Regions from separate parts of the Streptomyces sp. B1I3 genome, predicted to be linked through region 2. Evidence: riboswitches for the same ligand, from Rfam matches in the RefSeq annotation. Region 2 holds a riboswitch; each other region holds the start of a gene.
What was found. Region 2 has a riboswitch for cyclic di-AMP ahead of QFZ58_RS22295 (transglycosylase family protein). Riboswitches for the same ligand answer to the same signal wherever they lie in the genome.
Positions count from the first base shown of each region.

Region 1: linked by a shared signal. The riboswitch ahead of QFZ58_RS31235 (C40 family peptidase) and the one ahead of QFZ58_RS22295 (transglycosylase family protein) in region 2 are both predicted to bind cyclic di-AMP.
Region 3: linked by a shared signal. The riboswitch ahead of QFZ58_RS09435 (LysM peptidoglycan-binding domain-containing protein) and the one ahead of QFZ58_RS22295 (transglycosylase family protein) in region 2 are both predicted to bind cyclic di-AMP.

Region 1 covers NZ_JAUSYD010000001.1:6,858,694-6,865,485, forward strand. The annotation lists gene QFZ58_RS31215 (8-amino-7-oxononanoate synthase) at 1-467, shown strand, start outside; gene QFZ58_RS31220 (ATP-binding protein) at 946-1,377, shown strand; gene QFZ58_RS31225 (LysR family transcriptional regulator) at 1,423-2,337, opposite strand; gene QFZ58_RS31230 (LysE family translocator) at 2,410-3,051, shown strand; gene QFZ58_RS31235 (C40 family peptidase) at 3,157-3,627, opposite strand; cyclic di-AMP (ydaO/yuaA leader) riboswitch at 3,631-3,808, opposite strand; gene QFZ58_RS31240 (hypothetical protein) at 4,174-4,482, opposite strand; partial or broken gene QFZ58_RS31245 (ATP-dependent Clp protease proteolytic subunit) at 4,489-4,794, opposite strand; gene QFZ58_RS31250 (urease subunit gamma) at 5,550-5,852, shown strand; gene QFZ58_RS31255 (urease subunit beta) at 5,866-6,177, shown strand; gene QFZ58_RS31260 (urease subunit alpha) at 6,170-6,792, shown strand, end outside.
Region 2 covers NZ_JAUSYD010000001.1:4,848,374-4,855,165, forward strand. The annotation lists gene QFZ58_RS22280 (nucleoside triphosphate pyrophosphohydrolase) at 1-970, shown strand, start outside; gene QFZ58_RS22285 (cytochrome P450) at 967-2,358, shown strand; gene QFZ58_RS22290 (transglycosylase family protein) at 2,464-3,504, shown strand; cyclic di-AMP (ydaO/yuaA leader) riboswitch at 3,795-3,963, shown strand; gene QFZ58_RS22295 (transglycosylase family protein) at 3,964-4,662, shown strand; gene eno (phosphopyruvate hydratase) at 5,062-6,348, shown strand; gene QFZ58_RS22305 (septum formation initiator family protein) at 6,450-6,792, shown strand, end outside.
Region 3 covers NZ_JAUSYD010000001.1:2,073,029-2,079,820, forward strand. The annotation lists gene QFZ58_RS09420 (MBL fold metallo-hydrolase) at 1-431, opposite strand, end outside; gene QFZ58_RS09425 (SIS domain-containing protein) at 920-1,813, shown strand; gene QFZ58_RS09430 (hypothetical protein) at 1,880-2,518, opposite strand; gene QFZ58_RS09435 (LysM peptidoglycan-binding domain-containing protein) at 2,722-3,615, opposite strand; cyclic di-AMP (ydaO/yuaA leader) riboswitch at 3,620-3,806, opposite strand; gene QFZ58_RS09440 (hypothetical protein) at 4,163-4,399, shown strand; gene QFZ58_RS09445 (SMI1/KNR4 family protein) at 4,517-5,203, opposite strand; gene QFZ58_RS09450 (flavodoxin family protein) at 5,522-5,974, opposite strand; gene QFZ58_RS09455 (cysteine hydrolase family protein) at 6,074-6,664, opposite strand.

The DNA.
Region 1 (6,792 bases), 2.0 Mb from region 2:
CCCTCTCCAAGTCCCTCGGCAGCCAGGGCGGCGCGGTCCTCGGCCCGGCCCGGGTCATCGACCACCTGGTCAACACGGCCCGTACGTTCATCTTCGACACCGGCCTCGCGCCCGCGGCCGTCGGTGCGGCCCTGGGTGCCCTGCGGCACCTGGGGCGCGAACCGGAGCGGGCGGGCAGGGCGCGTGCCGTCGCCCTCGAACTGTACGAACGGCTGACCGCGGCCGGCCTGACCGCCGTGCGCCCCGATGCCGCCGTCGTGTCCGTCCGCGCTCCGTCCGCCGGCATGGCGGTGCGCTGGGCGGCGGACTGCCGCACGGCCGGGCTGGCGGTCGGGTGCTTCCGCCCCCCGTCGGTGCCGGACGGGGTCTCCAGGCTGCGGCTGACCGCGCGTGCGGACCTGACGCGCGAGCAGATCGAGACCGCCGTGGCCACGGTGGTGGGTGCGGCGCCCTCCCGGTCCAGCTGACCCCCGCGGGCGCCGGGCTCGTCGAGGAAGGAAGCCCGGGCCGCCGCGGGGAGCGCAGTGGCGTCAGGCCCATGTCCGTCGAGTGCCGTCCGGCCGGACGGTCGCCGCCGAGCGGGGCGGCCTTCATGCAGGCGTTCATCACCGCTCGCGCGTAGCCGGCGGTGCGGCCGGCGGTCCGAAGGAGACCCGGGGCCACTGACGTCTCGCGCCCTGAGTTCGCGGCGGCGTGCCGCGGGGCCGTGCTGCGCCGGTCTCCTCCCACCGTGCGAGAAGCCCCTTCCTGCAGGTCGCCCGGTGTGAAAGGGGCCAGTGTGGCGCCCGTATCCGGCTCGCGGGGCGGAGTTCACCGGATTGGGCGACAGATATATGCATATCTTGGTGGATCGCCGTTACAGGCGACGGCATCGATGGCACTCTGGCGCGAAGCGCAATCCAGGCCGATCGTGCGTCGGTCCGGGCGGAAAGGGACGGCCTCGCCATGGCAGACCAGCAGGAAGCTACCGTCACTCTGCCGAGCGATCCGGTGTCGGTCTCCGCGGCCCGGAGATACGTGGCCCGCGTCCTCACCGAATGGGGCCTGCCGGACGACACCGAGATCGCCGACGCCATCCGGCTGGTCGTCTCCGAACTGGCCACCAACGCCGTCCAGCACACGTTCGGACAGTCACCCACCTTCACGGTGGACCTCCGTCTCGACCGGGACGTCGAGCTCTACCTGGGAGTCACGGACAGCCACCCCCGCTGGCCCCGGCGACTGCCCGCCGCGGTCCAGCAGGACAACGGCCGCGGCATGGTGATCATCCGCTGCCTGGCCAAGGAGTGCGGCGGCCGGATCGGCGTCAGCCCCACCCAGGACGGGGGCAAGACCGTGTCGGTCACGCTGCCCTGGGCCGTGCCCGCGCAGCCCTGACGTCACCCGGCGAGACACGGCCGTACACACCGGGCCGGCCGGGTCTCACTGCGCGGCGGCCCGGCCGAAGCCGCTGCGCAGCAGGGCCCGCAGCGTGGCCGCCGCGGCGGTGTTGCGATCTCCCCGGTGGGCGACGGAGATCGTCCTCCGGAACTCCGGGGGCTCCAGTCGCCGTACCGCGACCGGCGCCGGGGACATCGCCGCGACCATCTCCGGCACCACCGCCACGCCGAGACCCGCGCTGACCAGCGCGCACACCAGTGCGTAACCGGGGGACTCGCACACCACGGCCGGGGCGGCCCCCGCCTCGGCAAGCGCCCGCTCCACCCCGCGCCGCGGAGGATGGAGGGGCGCGCTGCTGATCAGGGGGCGGCCCGCGAGTTCGGACACGGGCAGCGGCCCGCTGCCCTCGGACAGCATCTGGCCTGCTGCCGTGATGAGCACGAGTTCCTCCACGAGGAGCGGCTCGACGGACACCCCGGCGGGCAGCGGATCGGCGACCGCGGGTTCGTACGCGTGCGTCAGCGCCAGATCGACATCGCCCGCCGCCACGGCTGCGACCCCACCGGGTGGCTCGTAGTCCGTGACGGTCAGCTCCACGTCCGGGTGGGCGCGGCGGAAGGCACTGAGCACCGGCGGCAGCAGGTGGATCCCGGCCGTGGTGAAGGTGCCGACCCGCAGCCGCCCTCCCGACAGGCCCGCCAGCCGGGACAGCTCGCGCCGTGCCTGGTCCATCTCGTCCAGGACCCGTCGGGCCCGCCCGGCCAGCAGCTCACCGGCGGCCGTCAGACGCGCCCCGCGATGGTGGCGCACCAGCAGCGCGGCGCCGGCCTCCCGCTCCAGTTTCGCCAGCTGCTGGGAGAGCGCGGGAGCGGTGTAGCCCAGCCGCCCGGCCGCCCGTGTGATCGAGCCCGCTTCGGCCACCGCCACCAGCGCCGCCAGCCGCGTCGGATCGAACATTAAGCGTTCCTTTTGGCAGACCCAGAAGATTGCAAGTACACGCTAAAGGGGTGCCCGGGTCAGGGTGTACCCATGGACGCACAACTGCTCGCTTTCGTGGCGGTGGCCGCGGGAATGGTCGCACTGCCCGGCGCCGACTTCACCGTGGTCGTTCGCAACGCGCTGGCGTCACGGCGCTCCGGGGTGGCCGCCGCGGCAGGAGTCGCGGGAGGACTCCTGGTGCACACCGCGCTCGCCGTGGCGGGACTCGCCGCCGTGCTCGTGACGATGCCCGCCCTCTTCCGCACGGTCCAGCTGCTGGGCGGCGCCTACGTGCTCTACCTGGGACTCACCGCCCTCCACGCGGTACGACGGCGGGGCGCCGCCGGGACCACGGGCCACGAGGACACCGGAGCCGGTGCGCCCACCGGGGTGGCAAGGCCGCTCCGCCAGGGCTTCCTGACCAACGTCCTGAACCCCAAGGCGCCCGTGCTCTTCCTCAGCCTGCTGCCCCAGTTCGTCCCCGACGGGCAGCCGCCCCTGCCCAGAACCCTGCTGCTCGCCGCCGTGGTCGTGCTGCTGGCGCTCGTCTGGTTCCCGGCCGTGGCCCTGCTGGTGGACCGCCTCGGCCGGTGGCTGCGCCGGCCGCGTACCGCCCGTGCGATCGAGGGCGGCAGTGGTGCGGCGCTCACCGCGCTGGGACTCGCACTGGTCACCGCGCCCCTGCTGCACTGACTCGGGCGCGGTGCGGTCCGGTGCGGCCGGGCGGCCCGTAGACGTCGGCGCGCGTCAGCGGCCGTACCGCCGGCGTGCCTCGGCGGACCCTCCCACGGGCGCGCGTCAGCGGACCCTCCCGTACCAGACGGTGTTCGACCAGATCTTCTCCAGCCTGACCACGGCCCCGGTCTTCGGCGAGTGCCAGATCTTGCCTCCGCCGGCGTAGATGCCGACGTGGTAGACGCTGCGCCCGGAATGGAAGAAGACCAGGTCGCCACGTTGCCGCTTCGACCTGGAGACATGGCGTGTGGAGTTGTACTGCTGCTGCGCCGTACGGGGGAGTTTCTTCCCCACCTTGCGGAAGGAGTAGAGCGTGAGGCCCGAGCAGTCGAACCGGTGGGGCCCTGCGGCGCCCCACCGGTAGGGCGCGCCCTTCTTCGACGCGGCGATCCTCAGCGCCTTCGTCGAGTTGGTCGCGGCCTCGGCATCGTCGACGATGCCGGGCGCCAGCATGGTGGTGCCGACGGCGAGCGTGAGAACCGAGGCCGTACCGACCCGGGCGAACAGAGACGGGACATGAACCTGCGCAGTCATGCGCAACCCTTCGTCAGCCGCCTGTGAAGGATGACCTGTCGGGTTCGGGCTGGCGAAGTTGCCCGGCCGCACATGGCGGCTTCACCCCGAGAGCCGTCCGGAACGGATGTCCGGGCGGCCCGTTGTGCTCGGGTCCTCCACTCCTGCCGATCCACTTCTGTCGACCAGGCATCCGGACGGCGGCAGGACTCGGCGTCCGCCCGGACCGCCCCGCCGCGGTGGCGGGGGCTTGTCGTCCCACGGATCTTTACTCACCCGGTGCCGGATTTCCGAGCTGAAAGGGCGTTATGTGAGAGTCGTCACGACTGAACTGTTCGGGTGGACGGGCCGATGACCGAGCCCCGGCACCGTTGCCGGACCAGCCGCGTACCAGCAGCGGAACGGCTTGTTCCGCTTGGTGTCCGCGCGCGTTGCGCAAGTTGAACTGTCCCTCGTGAGGGGGTTCGTCTGAGCCGAACGAGGGAGAAAGATTGCTCGCCTCGCCGGGCGTGTCGGGGCAATGGGGCCGAAAGGGCTAAAGAGCCCGGCAGTCGGGGGAGGGGGCGCTCAACTCGTGGCAGCCGGAGGCATGGTGACCCGCCCGGCGCGCCGCTCTCCGTCCAGCAGGCGCAGCGCGCGGGCCAGTGTCTCCGCGTGGATCTGCGTCTCGCCCCGCTCATGCATCAGAGCCAGCGCGTCGCGCAGGGCGACGGCCCCGGAGGCCAGCGCCTGTGCCGCCCGGAGCGCACTGTACGTATCGCTGCCGCGGGCCGGATTGATCCGGCCGATCTGGTCGAGTGCTTCGAGGTAACGGTCGATGAATTCGCCCTCGGCGCGGGTCAGTGCGGGAAGTGGCGGGAACTGAGGGGTGAGCATCGCGGGTCACCTCGTGGGGTGCGGCGGCTGGGACGGACGGCGGTTCTCCATGACGTGGTCCACCAGGCCGAACGCCCTGGTGGCCGGGGCGTCGAGGATGGTGTCACGCTCGATGGCGGCACTGACTGTCCCGCGCGGAACGTCCCGTGCGACGGGTCGGCATCACGGTGAGCATCTCGCGCCCACGCACCAACTCGCGCGCCTCGATCCCGAGGCCGGAGGGCTGTCCCTGCACCGGCTCGTCAGAGCGGGTCACTGCATGACTACCCGGGCGCCGGGCAGGGCATGTCGACGTCCGGGTGTGCCGGGCGCCGGCACCCGACTGTCCGAGGCGGAAGGAGGCCGCGGCCGATCGAGCAGCTGATCCGTTCCGTGTCCTCGATCGACCCCGTGCCCTCCGATCCTGGCGAACGCCGCCGCTTCGGGACCGCCGCGGAGCGCCCGCGAGCGCGGTCGCCGTGGCCCGGCCGTGCTCGCGGTGCTCCGCGGCGCGGCCACGGACCGGAACAAGCTCGCGTCCCGTCAGCGGTACGGGCACCAGGAGGCCGTGTACGGCGCGGTGGGCCGCCGGGTGCCCTGACCGGCGTACGCACCGCCGCCGTATACGACGCCGTCCTCGGGTCGAGGTGCGGGCCGCCTCCGCGCCGGCTCGCCTCGCGGGTGAGGGCCCGGACCTCATCCGATGACCGGTCGGGCGGAGCACCGGCGACGGCGCGGACACGCGTGCGGGCCGGACAGGCCCGTGGCCGCCCACCGGCCGGCCGGGTGTCACGGACGACGGCGTCGGCGCCGTGCGTCGCCGTCCGGACCGTGACCGCGCGGACCCGGCTCCGGGGTGCGGAAGGCGTTGTGCGGCGGACCGGGCCCCAGGCCCACCGGAGAGCGGCCTGCGCGGTCCGAAGTCCATGGAAGAGCAAAAGATCAGTTAACGCGCCGGAAAAACTTGCGCCCTAACGTGCAATACCTGGCCGCGGAATCCCCTTCATCGTTCAACAGAGTGTTGAAAGGCGGATAGGGTCCCGCTGCGCCCGGGGCCGGTACCGGGCGGAAGACGAAGAGGTGGAAGCGTGCAACTGACTCCGCACGAACAGGAACGCCTGCTCATCCACGTGGCGGCCGACGTCGCCGAAAAGCGCAGGGCCCGCGGGCTGCGGCTGAATCACCCCGAGGCGATCGCTCTGATCACCTCGCACCTCCTGGAAGGCGCCCGTGACGGCCGGACGGTCGCCGAACTGATGGCCTCCGGCAGGAAGGTGCTCACCCGGGACGACGTCATGGACGGCATCCCGGAGATGATCCACGACGTCCAGGTCGAGGCCACCTTCCCGGACGGCACCAAGCTCGTCACCGTCCACGAACCGATCGTCTGACGGGGGGACGCCCATGATTCCCGGAGAGATCCTGTACGCGAACGACCCGGTGCCCCTCAACGAGGGACGTCCCGTCACCCGCCTCACCGTCCTCAACGCCGCGGACCGACCCGTCCAGGTCGGCTCGCACTACCACTTCGCCGAGGCCAACCCCGGCCTCGACTTCGACCGCCCGGCCGCCCGCGGTCTGCGGCTCAACATCGCGGCGGGGACAGCCGTGCGGTTCGAGCCCGGTGTCCCGGTCGACGTCGAACTCGTCCCGCTCGCAGGCCTGCGCGTAGTTCCCGGACTGCGCGGCGACATCGGAGGCTCCCTAGATGCCTGAACTCAGCCGTGCCGTCTACGCCGATCTGTTCGGCCCCACCACCGGCGACCGCATCCGGCTCGCCGACACCGACCTCGTCGTCGAGATCGAGGAGGACCGCTGCGGCGGCCCCGGACTGGCCGGGGACGAAGCCGTGTTCGGTGGTGGCAAGGTGATCCGGGAGTCGATGGGCCAGGCGCGTACCACCCGGGCCGAGGGCGCACCCGACACCGTTGTCACCGGTGCCGTCATCATCGACCACTGGGGCATCGTCAAGGCCGACATCGGCATCCGCGACGGACGGATCACCGGTATCGGCAAGGCCGGCAACCCGGACACGATGAACGGTGTCCATCCCGAGCTGGTCATCGGTCCGGAGACCGAGATCATCGCCGGCAACGGCAAGTTCGTCACGGCGGGCGCCATCGACGCGCACGTCCACTTCATCTCACCGACCCTGGTCGACCAGGCGCTCGCCACCGGCATCACCACGCTCGTCGGGGGCGGTACCGGCCCGGCGGAGGGCAGCAAGGCCACCACCGTCACCCCCGGCCCGTGGCACCTGGCCCGGATGTTCGAGGCGCTGGAGGGGTATCCCGTCAACATCGGCCTGCTCGGCAAGGGCAACACGATGTC
Region 2 (6,792 bases):
CGGCCGCATCGTCCTGCTCACCGCCAGCCACCGGGTCGCGCCGGGGCTGCTGTCCTGGCCCGCCTGGCAGACGTTGCACGCCGCCGACCGCGTGCTGTGTGCCGAGGCGGACCACCCGCAGCTCCCGTACCTGAGGGAGGCAGGGGTCGCCGTCGAGCACACGGCGCCCTCGGCCGAGGAGCTCGTGGACGCCTGCGCGGGCGGGCGGACCGTGGTGGTGCTGGTGGGCGGCGAGGGCAATCAGCCGCTCACCGACGGGCTGGCCCGGCTCGGTGGTTCCGGCCGGGTGCAGATGCCGGACCTGGAGCTCCTGCCCGGTTCCTACGACCTGCCGGGAGCGCGCCTCCTCGATCTGGTGCAGGTCATGGACCGGATCAGGCTCGAATGCCCGTGGTCCTCGCAGAAGACGCACAAGGGCCTCGCGAAGTACGCCATCGAGGAGGCGTACGAGCTGGTCGAGGCGATCGAGGACGGCGACCGGGACGAGCTGCGCGAGGAGCTCGGGGACGTACTGCTCCAAGTGGTCTTCCACGCCCGGATCGCCCAGGAGGACCCGGACGAGCCGTTCGCGATCGACGATGTGGCAGGCACGATCGTGGAGAAGCTGATCCACCGCCATCCGCACGTCTTCGGTGACGAGACCGCCGAGACCCCGGAGGACGTGCACGCCCACTGGCTGCGGACCAAGGCGATCGAGAAGCAGCGTGACTCGGTCACCGACGGGGTGCCGCTCGGCCAGCCCGGCCTGGCCCTCGCGGCGAAGCTGGCCGGCCGGGTGCGTACCGCCGGGCTGGACGTGGCGCTCCCCGAGGGCGACGGCATCGGCTACCGGCTCCTCGCCCTCGCGGTGCGGGCAGAACAGGACGGCAGCGACCCGGAGGCCGCGCTGCGGGCCGCCGCGCGTACCTACCGGGACGCGATCCGGGCGGCGGAGGGCCACGGGGCGGCTGCGGATACCGTCGAGGGGTGAACGACAGCCCCGCCGACAGTCCCGCCGACACCCCCGCCGGCCCTCCGGCCGACACCCCCACCGGCCCTCCGGCCGACACCCCCACCGGCCCTCCCACCGAGTGCCCCGCCCGCCACCCGGCGCCCGCCGACGCCCCCGAACTCTTCACCTGGGAGTTCGCGACCGACCCGTACCCCGCCTACGCCTGGCTCCGCGAGCACAGCCCCGTGCACCGCACCACCCTGCCCAGCGGGGTCGAGGCCTGGCTGGTCACCCGGTACGCGGACGCCAAGCAGGCCCTCGCCGACGCCCGGCTCTCCAAGAACCCGGCACACCACGCCGGGTCGGCGCAGGCCAAGGGGAAGACGGGCATCCCGGGGGAGCGCAAGGCGGAGCTGATGACACATCTGCTCAACATCGACCCGCCGGACCACACGCGGCTGCGCCGGCTCGTCTCCAAGGCGTTCACGCCGCGCCGGGTCGCCGAGTTCGCGCCCCGCGTGCAGGAGCTGACGGACAGGCTCATCGACTCCTTCATCGAGGAGGGCAAGGCGGACCTCATCCACGACTTCGCCTTCCCGCTCCCCATCTACGCGATCTGCGACCTGCTGGGAGTCCCCCCGGAGGACCAGGACGACTTCCGGGACTGGGCGGGCATGATGATCCGCCACGGCGGCGGCCCACGCGGCGGGGTGGCCAGGTCGGTCAAGAAGATGCGCGGGTACCTCGCCGAACTCATCCACCGTAAAAGGGAGAATCCCGGCGACGACCTGATCTCGGGGCTGATCCGGGCGAGCGACCACGGTGAGCACCTCACCGAGAACGAGGCCGCGGCCATGGCCTTCATCCTTCTCTTCGCCGGTTTCGAGACGACCGTCAACCTGATCGGGAACGGCACGTACGCCCTGCTGCGCAACCCGGAACAGCGCGGACGGTTGCAGCGCTCGCTCGCCGAGGGGGAGGACGGCCTGCTGGCCACGGGCATCGAGGAACTGCTGCGATACGACGGTCCGGTGGAGCTCGCCACCTGGCGCTATGCCACCGAGCCCGTGACGCTGGGAGGCCAGGACATCGCGGTGGGGGACCCTGTCCTCGTGGTGCTGGCCGCCGCGGACCGGGACCCGGAGCGTTTCCAGGATGCGGACACCCTGGACCTCGCACGGAGTGACAATCAGCACCTCGGATACGGCCACGGCATCCACTACTGCCTGGGGGCGCCGCTGGCCCGTCTGGAGGGACGGACGGCGCTGGCCACGCTGCTGAGGCGCCTTCCTGACCTGCGACTGGCTGCGGAAGCCGACGAGGTGAGGTGGCGTGGCGGGCTCATCATGCGGGGACTGCGCACTCTCCCCGTTGAGTTCGATCCCGGACAAAGGGGCGCCGCAAGTGACACGCCGTCAACTCCGTGACCTTCACGTGATCTCCGCTGCATCGACTTGTGACACACGTTCGAGTGCGGCTAGGTTCACCGTTCGACTCACCCGTCACATGTCAGTCACACGGAAGGCAATCCCATGGGCTCCGCGAACGGCAGACACCGTCGCCCTCGTCAGGCACCCGCCATCGTCGTCGCCGCAGGCGTGACGGGATCGGCCATCGCCATCCCGCTGCTCGGCGCGGCCGGCGCGAACGCCGCCGAGGCGTCGACCTGGGACCGGGTCGCCGAGTGCGAGAGCGGTGGCATGTGGAGCGCCGACCTCGGCAACGGCTACTACGGCGGCCTGCAGTTCTCGCAGGACACCTGGTCGGCCTACGGCGGTTCGGCGTACGCCGCGCGGGCCGACCTCGCCAGCCGCTCGCAGCAGATCGCGGTCGCCGAGAAGGTCCTGGACGCCAAGGGGCCGCAGGCCTGGGCCAGCTGTGCGGTGATCTCCGGCCTGGCGATGGACGATTCGCTGCCGGGCGTCGACCCGGGCGGCGACCCGAGCGCCGAGCCGTCGGACTCTGCGAGCCCCTCGGACACGTCCTCGCCCGAAGCGTCGGCCGGGGCGGACGAGGCGGACGCGAAGGACGGCGCCGCCGCGGGCGGTAAGAGCGGCACGAGTGACAAGGGCGGGAAGGGCGACAAGGCCGCCGACGCCGGCACACCCACCGGAACCGGCACTCCGGAGTCCTCGTCACCCTCCACCACCCCCTCGCCCGAGGCCTCCGGAGCGGCGCGGGGCGAGGACGCGACGGGTGGCAAGCACCGCGGCATCCCGGCCCCCGAGGCGAGTGCGGAGGCGGACGCGGAGAGCGCCCGCGAGTCCGGCCGGCACGCCTCGCGCGGTGGCGCCGAGGCGCGCAAGGGCGCGGAGGCGGGCACGGACGGCACGTACACCGTCCGCGAGGGCGACAACCTGTGGGCGATCGCCGACACCCAGGAGCTGCCCGGCGGCTGGCCCGCGCTCTACGAGGCCAACAAGACCGAGCTGGGCTCCGACCCCGACCTGATCCTTCCGGGCCAGAGCCTCGACCTGGGTCTCCAGGGAGGGGCGGCCTCCGCCTCGACGGGCGCGGAGAACGGTGCGGAGACCGGTGCGGAGACCGGCGTGGAAGCGCCTGCCGGCAGCTGATCAAAAGTGTGAAAACACCCCGAAAGCGAGGGTAGTTCAGAGGCCTATGTCCACTTATGCGTAAGTGAGACATGGGTCTCTTTGCTTCAACTGGCGGGCTGCGCCCGTCCGGTCCGCCCGCATCCGCTCCGACCTGCGGAAACGGCCGACCTCCCCAGGGCGGTAAGGGCTGATTAGCCGTTATGTCCATCTTTGAATGTCGGGGTTGCCTGTGTTTACGGTCGTAACCGCTCGCACCGCGGGCACCTTCGACCGTCACGCCGAATCCTGCCGTCGGACGAAGGGGACCGACGCGTAAAGCGCCGTAGGCAGGAGCGGGGGACCCAGGTAAGTGCCGTGCCCGGCCGTCGAGAGACGGCGAGGACCGGCTAGGGGTGAAGTCGCCTGCGACAGCGGGCGACCGGGCGACTCACAGCCCGAACCCGACAGCTCACCTCGTAGGCGTCGGTGAGGAGAACCATGCTGCTTTCCAGCAAGGGCAAGCACCGCCGCCCGTCCAAGGCCGTCCGTGTCGCCACCCTGGCCGGTGTGGCCGGTGCCGCCGTCGCCGTCCCGCTGATGGGTGCGACGGGCGCCTCCGCCGCGTCCGTCTCCACGTGGGACGCCGTCGCGCAGTGCGAGTCCGGTGGCAACTGGTCCATCAACACCGGCAACGGTTACTACGGCGGACTGCAGTTCTCGGCGTCCAGCTGGGCCGCCGCCGGCGGTACGCAGTACGCCGCCCGTGCCGACCTGGCCACCAAGGGCCAGCAGATAGCCACCGCCGAGAAGCTTCTCGCCCTGCAGGGCCCGGGTGCCTGGGCCTGCGCCGGTGCCGGTGGCCTGACGAACGACGGTGTGGACCCGGGCGTCGACACCGGCTCCGCCAAGAACGGCGACACGGCCCCGCAGGCCGCGCCGGAGCGCAAGGCCGAGCAGCCCACCACGCGCAGCGAGACGCGCACGGCTCCCAAGGCGGAGAAGACCGTCACCACCCCGACCGGCGACAAGGTCAAGAAGGGTGACGGCGAATACAAGGTGAAGGCGGGCGACACCCTCAGCAAGATCGCCAAGGCGAAGGACGTCAAGGGCGGCTGGCACAAGCTGTTCACGCTCAACGACGACATCGTCGAGAACGCCGACCTGATCTTCCCGGGTCAGCAGCTCCACCTGAAGTAGTCCCGGGGTCTTCCTCCCTCCCAGGACGAAGGGTGTCCGGCGGCACCCGAAACGCTACCCGGCCCGGCGCGCCCACACCCCCCGTGTGCGCCGGGCCGGGGGTGTGTTCACGGAGCCTCAGGGGATCAGCCGACGGGGTACGGAGGCGGTGTGCGCGAGGGTGCGTGAGGGGGCGCAGGGGGTGTCGGCCGAGAGGCCGAGTTGCAGGTGAGTGTTCAACCTTTGTAGTTACTGACCAGTAGATTTCTGGAGCTTTGCCCGGAATGCAGGCTGTTGGGTCCTTTTTCGTCCCAGGGGACGGGCGGTCGGCCGACGGAGCGGGCCGGGCCGGTTAGGCTCGTATCGCAAGGCCACAGTGACCCTGCACAACCAGTGTCATATCCCAGAAGGAGATGCCTCGTGCCGTCCATCGACGTCGTCGTAGCCAGGGAAATCCTCGACTCCCGGGGCAACCCCACGGTCGAGGTCGAGGTTGGCCTCGACGACGGCAGCACGGGCCGTGCTGCCGTTCCGTCCGGCGCCTCCACCGGCGCGTTCGAGGCCATCGAGCTTCGCGACGGCGACCCCAACCGTTACCACGGCAAGGGCGTCGAGAAGGCCGTCCTCGCCGTGATCGAGCAGATCGGCCCGGAGCTCGTCGGTTACGACGCCACCGAGCAGCGCCTCATCGACCAGGCGATGTTCGACCTGGACGCCACCGAGAACAAGGGCTCGCTCGGCGCCAACGCCATCCTCGGCGTCTCGCTCGCCGTCGCGCACGCCGCGTCCGAGGCCTCGGACCTCCCGCTGTTCCGTTACCTCGGCGGCCCGAACGCGCACCTGCTGCCCGTCCCGATGATGAACATCCTGAACGGCGGTTCGCACGCCGACTCCAACGTGGACATCCAGGAGTTCATGATCGCGCCGATCGGCGCCGAATCCTTCTCCGAGGCCCTGCGCTGGGGCGCGGAGATCTACCACACGCTGAAGAAGGTCCTGAAGACCAAGGGCCTGTCCACCGGTCTCGGTGACGAGGGCGGCTTCGCGCCGAACCTCGAGTCCAACCGCGCCGCCCTCGACCTCATCCTCGAGGCCGTCAAGGAGGCCGGTTACGTCCCCGGCCGCGACATCGCGCTCGCGCTGGACGTCGCCGCGTCCGAGTTCTACAAGGACGGCGTCTACGAGTTCGAGGGCAAGTCCCGCTCGGCCGCCGAGATGACCGAGTACTACGAGGAGCTCGTCTCCGCGTACCCGCTGGTCTCCATCGAGGACCCGCTGTACGAGGACGACTGGGCCGGCTGGAAGGTCATCACCGACAAGCTGGGCTCCAAGGTGCAGATCGTCGGCGACGACCTCTTCGTCACCAACCCCGAGCGCCTCGCCCGTGGCATCGAGGAGGGCTCGGCCAACGCCCTGCTCGTGAAGGTCAACCAGATCGGTTCGCTGACCGAGACCCTGGACGCCGTCGAGCTCGCGCAGCGCAACGGCTTCAAGTGCATGATGTCCCACCGCTCCGGTGAGACCGAGGACGTCACCATCGCCGACCTCGCCGTCGCGGTGAACTGCGGCCAGATCAAGACCGGCGCACCGGCCCGCTCGGACCGTGTCGCCAAGTACAACCAGCTGCTGCGCATCGAGGAGATCCTCGACGACGCCGCGGTGTACGCGGGCCGTTCGGCGTTCCCGCGGTTCCGTTTCGAGGGCTGACAGCCCTTCGGCAGGACCTCGGCGCACCAGCCTCCGTCCGTCCCCGCACTCGGTCCCGTACCGTGTGCGGGGACGGACGTGCGTAACGGGGAGCGTGAGAGATGGCCGGGAAGGACCGCGACCGGTTCTCCACCACGACCAGGCTGAGGCTGCTCGGTGAGCAGACGGCGGCCCGCGTCTACCGCTCCCAGAACCGGCGTCAGGCCCGCCGCTCCCGCCTCACCGGCCGGGCGGCGTTCCTGGCGCTGATCGTCTGTTCCCTGGTGGTCGCCCTCGCGTACCCGATGCGCCAGTACATCTCCCAGCGCGACGAGATCGCCGAGCAGGAGAGGCTGTCGCGGGAGGCGCACGAGCGGACCGAGGAGCTGCGGGACGAGAAGGCGCGGCTGAAGGACGACGCGTACATCCGCCGTCTCGCGCGTGAGCACCTCCACTACGTCATGC
Region 3 (6,792 bases), 2.8 Mb from region 2:
TGTACCGGCGTGGTGGCCGACCAGTCGAAGCCGCCGAAGTGACGGCCGAGGTACGCGCCGAGCGGGGTGCCCGGATCACTACCGGCCACCAGGGCGTGCTGTTGCTGCGGGGTGGGGTCGTAATGGATGTGTTCCCTGGCCTCGCGGGTCGCGATGATCTCCGCGTCCGGCAGCACACCGGCGCCCCAGAAGTGGTCCCCGTTGGCATGGGTCACGATCACGCGGTCGATGCCCACCCCCTCGGGCAGCCGCTTCCGGCTCTCCACGAGGAACTGGCCGGCCAGCAGGGGGTCGTACGGGGTGTCGATCCACAGCGCGCCGCGCGACGACACGAGGAGGCCGCAGTTGGCCAGCCCCCAGCCGCGCTTCGGCGGCAGCCAGGCGTACAGACCCGTGCCGAGGTCAACGACGTCCCCACCCGTGATCGACATGGGGCGATTATGCCGACCGCGGTGCGCTCGCGCGTTCGATCTCGGCCGAACCGTCGATCGGGTGACGCGAAATCGCCCCTCCCGTCGGCCTTCCGGCGTACGGCCGTGACCGTACGGGGTTGTGTGCCGCCCGCACCGTGCAGGATCTATCACCCGATACCGCCCGTACCGGTCCCTGAGATCACGCCGCGCCGTTGCTACCCACTCGGGACCGACGGAACCGGATTGAGCCGACTACCCACCGAGCATGGCCGAAAACTGCCATACCCCTCACTCTCGGCCCACATGCCCTCTGCTTGTTTTTGCTCATTTGACCCCAGTAGCATGCAGAATTGAGCACGCGGACGACTACTTCACCCAGGCCGGTCACCGGCCGGGCCGACACGGTCCCCGGCACGGCACGGCCCTGGGCACGGCACACCTCAGGCACAGCACACCCAGGCCCAGCACCTCCCCGGTGCGAGCAGCAGTGGAAGCGGAGCACGGACATGTCCCATGTCGAAACCGAGACAGCCGATCAGCCGGAGTGCTGGCGTCGCGCGGCGCAGGTCGCGGTCGACCGCGCGGCGGTCCTGCCCGCCACGGGTGAGCGCATCGCCGTGGTCGGCTGCGGCACGTCGTACTACATGGCCCAGGCGTACGCCTCGCTCCGCGAGGACTCCGGGCAGGGCGAGTCCGACGCCTTCGCCGCTTCCGAGTTCCCCCTCGGCCGCCGGTACGACCGGGTCGTCGCCCTGACACGCTCGGGGACGACGACCGAGGTACTCGACCTGCTGATCCGGCTGAGCGGAACCACGGCCACCCTCGCGGTGACGGCCGACCCGGACACGCCGGTGATGTCGGCCGCGGACGAGGTGGTCGTGCTCGACTTCGCCGACGAACGGTCGGTCGTGCAGACCCGCTTCGCCACGACCGCGCTCACCCTGTTCCGGGCCCACCTGGGGCTGCACAGCGACGAGGTCGTCCGGGACGCGGAGAGGGCACTGGCCGAGCCGCTGCCCGCAGGGCTGCCGGACTGCACGCAGTTCAGCTTCCTGGGCCGCGGCTGGACGGTCGGACTCGCCAACGAGGCTGCGCTCAAGATGAAGGAGGCGTCACTGTCCTGGACCGAGTCGTATCCGGCGATGGAGTACCGCCACGGCCCCATCAGCATCGCCACTGCCGGGACGGCCACCTGGATGTTCGGTTCCGCCCCACAGGGCCTGGCGGAGCAGGTGCTGGCGACCGGTGCCCGCTGGGTGGAGAGCGGCCTGGACCCGCTGGCGGATCTGGTCAGGGTGCAGCGGCTCGCGATCGCCCGGGCGGTGGCCCGCGGCCTCGATCCCGACCTGCCCCGCCACCTGACCCGGTCGGTGGTCCTCGACGAAGCGGCCGAAGCCTGATCCGGCGCACGGCGAAGGTGCGCCGGGCGGTCCGTCCGCCCGGCGCCGCGTTGCGGAGACCAGGTGTCAGGCCTCCTCGAAGTAGGCGTCCAGCGCCGCGTCGAGGTCCGCCGTCCACTTCTTGAGGCTGCTCCGGGCCGCCGCCTCGACCTCGGCGTTGAACCACCGGCGGCTGGACAGATGGACCGTGACGGTGAACCGGCGTCCGAAGCGGGCGGTCTTGACTTCGACCGCGCCGATCTCCGACCAGTCGAACTCCGCCTCCTGGTCGTCCAGCCGGAACCGGACACCCTCGCGGTCGACCCGGATGGATCCGCGCCGGTCGCTGACCTCGAAGACGGGCCCGTCCCCCTTCCCGGCGTCCCCCTTCCCGGCGTCCCTCTTCCCGGCACCCGCGTCCCCAGGCACCGCCGCGTCGTCCGCGTCGTCCGCGTCGGCCGCGTCGGCCGCGTCGGCCGCGTCGGCCGCGTCGGCCGAAGCCGCGTCAGCCGCGCCGTTCGGCACCCGCGCCTTGTCCGCGACAGCCACCCGGTCGCTCCGGCTTCCCGCCTCGACGTGCGTGCCGGCGTCACCGGCAGTCTCGGCCTTCTCCTCCGTTTCCCCCTCCGTCCGTGCGGGGGCAGGGGCCGTCAGGCCGGGGATGTACGCCGGGTCCGTACCCGCGGCGAACTCTGGCTTGGTGTTCGAATTCATGCGCTGCTCCACGGCGGGCAGTATGGACGACGAACCTGTACGTGACCAGTCACCCGGGGCCGGCGGGACCGCGGCCCGTCCACCTTCCCCGGCGTGCGGGCCCTGCGGCGAACGGCTGACGCGCGTGCCGGCGTACACACGCGAAGACGGGTGGTGCCGGTTCGTCAGAACCCGCACCACCCGTCGGACGTCGTCCGCTGTCACACGGTCATGTCTCAGTAGGCGCTGAACACGTTGTCGATCGAGCCGTACCGGTCGGCGGCGTAGTTGCACGCGGCCGTGATGTTGGCGACCGGGTCGTAGCTGTCCATCGACGTACCGGGCACGTGGTAGGCCTGGAAGGTCGGGTCGATGACCTGCAGAAGACCCTTGGACGGGACACCGTTGATCGCGTTGATGTCCCAGTTGTTGATGGCCAGGGGGTTACCGGAGGACTCGCGCATGATGTTGCGGTGGATGCCCTCGTAGCTGCCGGGGATGCCGTGCTCGGCCATGACGGCGAGCGACTCCTTGATCCAGCCGTCGAGGTCGTCGGTGTACGCCACCGGCTCGGCGGCGACGGCCTCGGTGGCGGCGGGCGCACCCTGGGCGGCGAGCTCCGTGGTCCGCTCGGAGCGGTCGGCACGGTCGGCGCTCTGCTCGGCGCGGTCCGAGGAAGCGGAGGTCTCGGAATCGGCCGCAGCGGCGCTTCCGGCCTTCTTCTCGGCCTTGCCGGCGGAGGCCGCCGCATTGTTGTCGGCCTTGGCCCCGATGGTCAGCTTCAGGCCGGGGTGAATCAGGTCCGGGTTACCGCCGACAGCCTTTCGGTTGCCGTTGTAGAGCTCCTGCCAGCCACCGCTGACGGAATGATCGCGTGCGATCTTGGCAAGGGAATCACCCAAGATCACGGAATAGGTGACGGGCGCGGACTTCTGCGCGGCAATTTCCTTGCCGGACACGGCAGTCGACGTGGTCGCCTTTTCGACCGCCACCGGATGTGCCGGTGCGGCGAACGCTCCGGTCGCGCCGATCACGGGGAGGGCGAGGGCGGCTCCGCCCGTGCTCACGGCGATGATGCCGCGGGTGAGCGAACTGGTCCTGGAACGACGGTGCTTGGCCTGTGCGGGCATGCTGAATTCCTCTCCGTCGCCTGCGAAGTGAGCTGTCGGGTTCGGGCTGGAGATGCCCGGTCGCATGCGAATGCGACTTCACCCCGAGCCGTTCCGGATAGCCGGATCGGCGCTTACCTGGGTCCCCCGCTCCTGCCGTACGAGATGTGGTCGGGTTCCCGGACGGCGGCAGGATTCGGCGTTCCATCCGGAGTGAGGGTGACCGTAGGCGAGAAATGCCGAAAGGAACAAGCCCTGAATTCGTGATCACAATTCATCGGCAAGATCAATTCATTGAAATTCGTGTAACCGGCCCCACACGCCCGTCTCAACTTTCCCGGCGCGCAAGGGAACCGGAAGGTGCGGCGCAGCGTCCCGGGCAAGCAAGGTGACCCTGGTCACGGCGTCCGATAAGGGCGATTTGCACTGCACGGGAGGGCGGTGGTCGCCCGGGAGGCTTTAGCGGATATTAAGGTATTAATTCCAGAAAAAAGCTCAAAACGGGCATACGACTCACCCATGACGCTCTCGGGCATATCAGGGGCCACGGTGTGGGATCCGTCCACTCATGACCGAAAGCGTGAACCCTGACCTCTCGCAGCCGCGGATCACCGTCCTGCCCGTGCAGCCGGGACGTCCGCCCTTCCGCATCGTGGAGATCGACGGAGAAGTGGTCGGCGGGGCGACCTCGATGACGGATGTGCTGCTCGCCGCTGCCGCAGCCGGCATCACGGTCCATGACCTCGACGACCCGGCCGTCGTGCGGTGGGTGGGGGGTGGCAAGCTCACCTGGAGGCGTCACTGAGCCCGGGGGTCCAGCCCTGCGGGCCACCGGTCCGCCCCCGCCGGCCTGCGGCGCGCCCCGTCACAGGAGTCTCAGGGCCTTCCCCGGCGCAGGGGTCTCAGAGCCCCGGCCCGCCCCTCACCGGGCCACCGGCTCGCCGGTCCAGGGGTCGAGGCCCGCTCGGCGGCGGGCCCGTTGCACGGCCCGGCTGACGAATGCGTGGGGGCGCGGCCACGGCACGCCGTCCACGGTGACAGGCGGCATGTCGAACCCGCCGGTCAGCAGCCTGCGCAGGAACTCGGCCATCCCGAACCGGTACAGCGCGAACGTGGGCACGGTGTGACGTCCGCAGACCACCACGGGCCAGCGGTCGGGGTCCTCGTCCATCGTCAGCCAGCACAGGATCGCGGCCTCGGCGGTCGCCCCCCAGGCGAGCAGGGCACCGGGATCGAGCACCAGGTCGGGGCCGGCGGGATCGGCCCACACCTCGTCGGCCTCCGCCTTCCAGACCTCCCGTACGGTGCCGGTTCCCTCGGCCATGGCGTCGGGCGTCCGTTCACCCTCCGGGGCGTCCATGGGCAACGGCCGGTGGACGACGATCGCACCGTCCACGGAGCCCTCCCCGTAGGCGCGCATGAAGGCTTTGTAGTCCGCCGGGAAGCGGGCACCCCAGCGGGCTTCGGCGACCGCCCAGTCGACTTGTTCGTCGATTCCGTACGTCGTCGGCAGCAGGGGCTCCAGCGCCTCGATGGGCGCGGGTAAGGCCGGCCGCCTCCGCTCCCCGCCGTGCCGTCCCCGCCGGACCGCCGGAGTCCAACCGCTCACGCCCCGTCCCAGCACCTCGCGACTCCTGCCTGTTCTGTGGGAGGACCCGCTCCTCCCACAGAACCCAGCGCCGCGCGGGGCCCATGCATCACACCGTCGGGATCCGGTGACGGGAGCGGGTGCGCCGCCCCCGCGGCTCCCCGGCGCTCCGCCCCGGCCCGTGGGATGCGGGCAGCGGGCAGCGGGGCGTACGGCTCCGGTGGGCGGCCGGACGCGGCAAGAGCCCGCCGGACAGGGCCGTCGGGACCACCGACGCGGTCTTCGGGGCCGTGCGCCCGCCGCGCGTCCCCCGGCGGGCGTCCCCCGTAGCCCGCGCCGTCAGTCCATGAGCCCGGCGGCGACCGTCGCCCCCAGCTCCCAGCAGGCCTCGATGTCGGCCTTGCCCGGCTCGCCGGTCACGGTCACGGCGTCGGCCGTGCGGCGCCATCCCAGGCCCGTAGTGATCGACTCGACGCCCCGTACGGCTCCGGTGACGTCGTTGCCCCCGTGCACGTAGTAGCCGAAGGGGCGGCCGCGCGTCGTGTCCAGGCACGGGTAGTAGACCTGGTCGAAGAAGTGCTTGAGAGCACCGGACATGTAGCCGAGGTTCGCCGGGGTGCCGAGCACGAGACCGTCGGCGTCGAGCACGTCGGACGCCGTCGCGGAGAGCGCGGCACGACGTACGACGCGCACGCCTTCGATCCCGTCCGCCGTCGCGCCCGCGACCACGGCCTCGAAGAGTGCCTGGCAGTTCGGCGAGGGCGTGTGATGCACGATCAGCAAGGTGGCCACATCACCGAACCCTGCCGTCCCGGCCCCACGACCGCAAGCGAGCACGTCCACCCGTCACGAAGAAGGGGGACGTGCTCGTGCCCCTCGTGGCGCCGTGGTTCAGGAGAGGGACTTCTCCGAAGGGACGACGACCCCGTAGAGGTCGGCGACCGTCGCCAGGGCGCTGTGGTGGATCTGGCCGGCCGGCAGGTCGCCACCCACCGAAGGCAGCGGCCGCGTCGCGCAGGCGTCGGCGACCACCGTGGGCCGGTTGCCGCGCAGGAAGGCGCCCTCGGCGGTGAACATGACGCACATGTGTGTCATGAATCCCGCCAGGATGACGTCCTTGTGACCCGCCGCATCGACGTGCTCGCCCAGGTCGGTGTCGACGAAGGCGTTCGGGGCCTTCTTGACGACGACGGGCTCTCCTTGGACCGGCGCGACACTCGGGTGGATCCGGCCGATGTCCGCACGGATGTCGTACGGGGTCCCCTCCCCACCGTCGTTGACGACGTGGACAACCGTCGCGCCTGCCTCACGAGCCCTTTGCAGCAGCGCGGAAGCGGCGTCGAGTGCGGCTTGCCAGCCTTCCAGTTCCATGACGCCACCGACATAGGTGTTCTGGTAGTCGATGAGGACGAGGGTCGCGTCGGCCAGCGAGGCGGGTGTCTCGTCCAAGCCGTTGAGCTCGCGCAGAGTTGTCGTAACCATTGCAGTACCACCTCAGGTTCGGTGCCGGTGCTTGTGCCGGTTCTCGGGCCGGTGCTGTGCCGGTTCACGCAGGCCCGGTTGCCCGCGCCGTTGCCGGGTTCTGTGCCGGATCTCGTACCGGGCTCGTG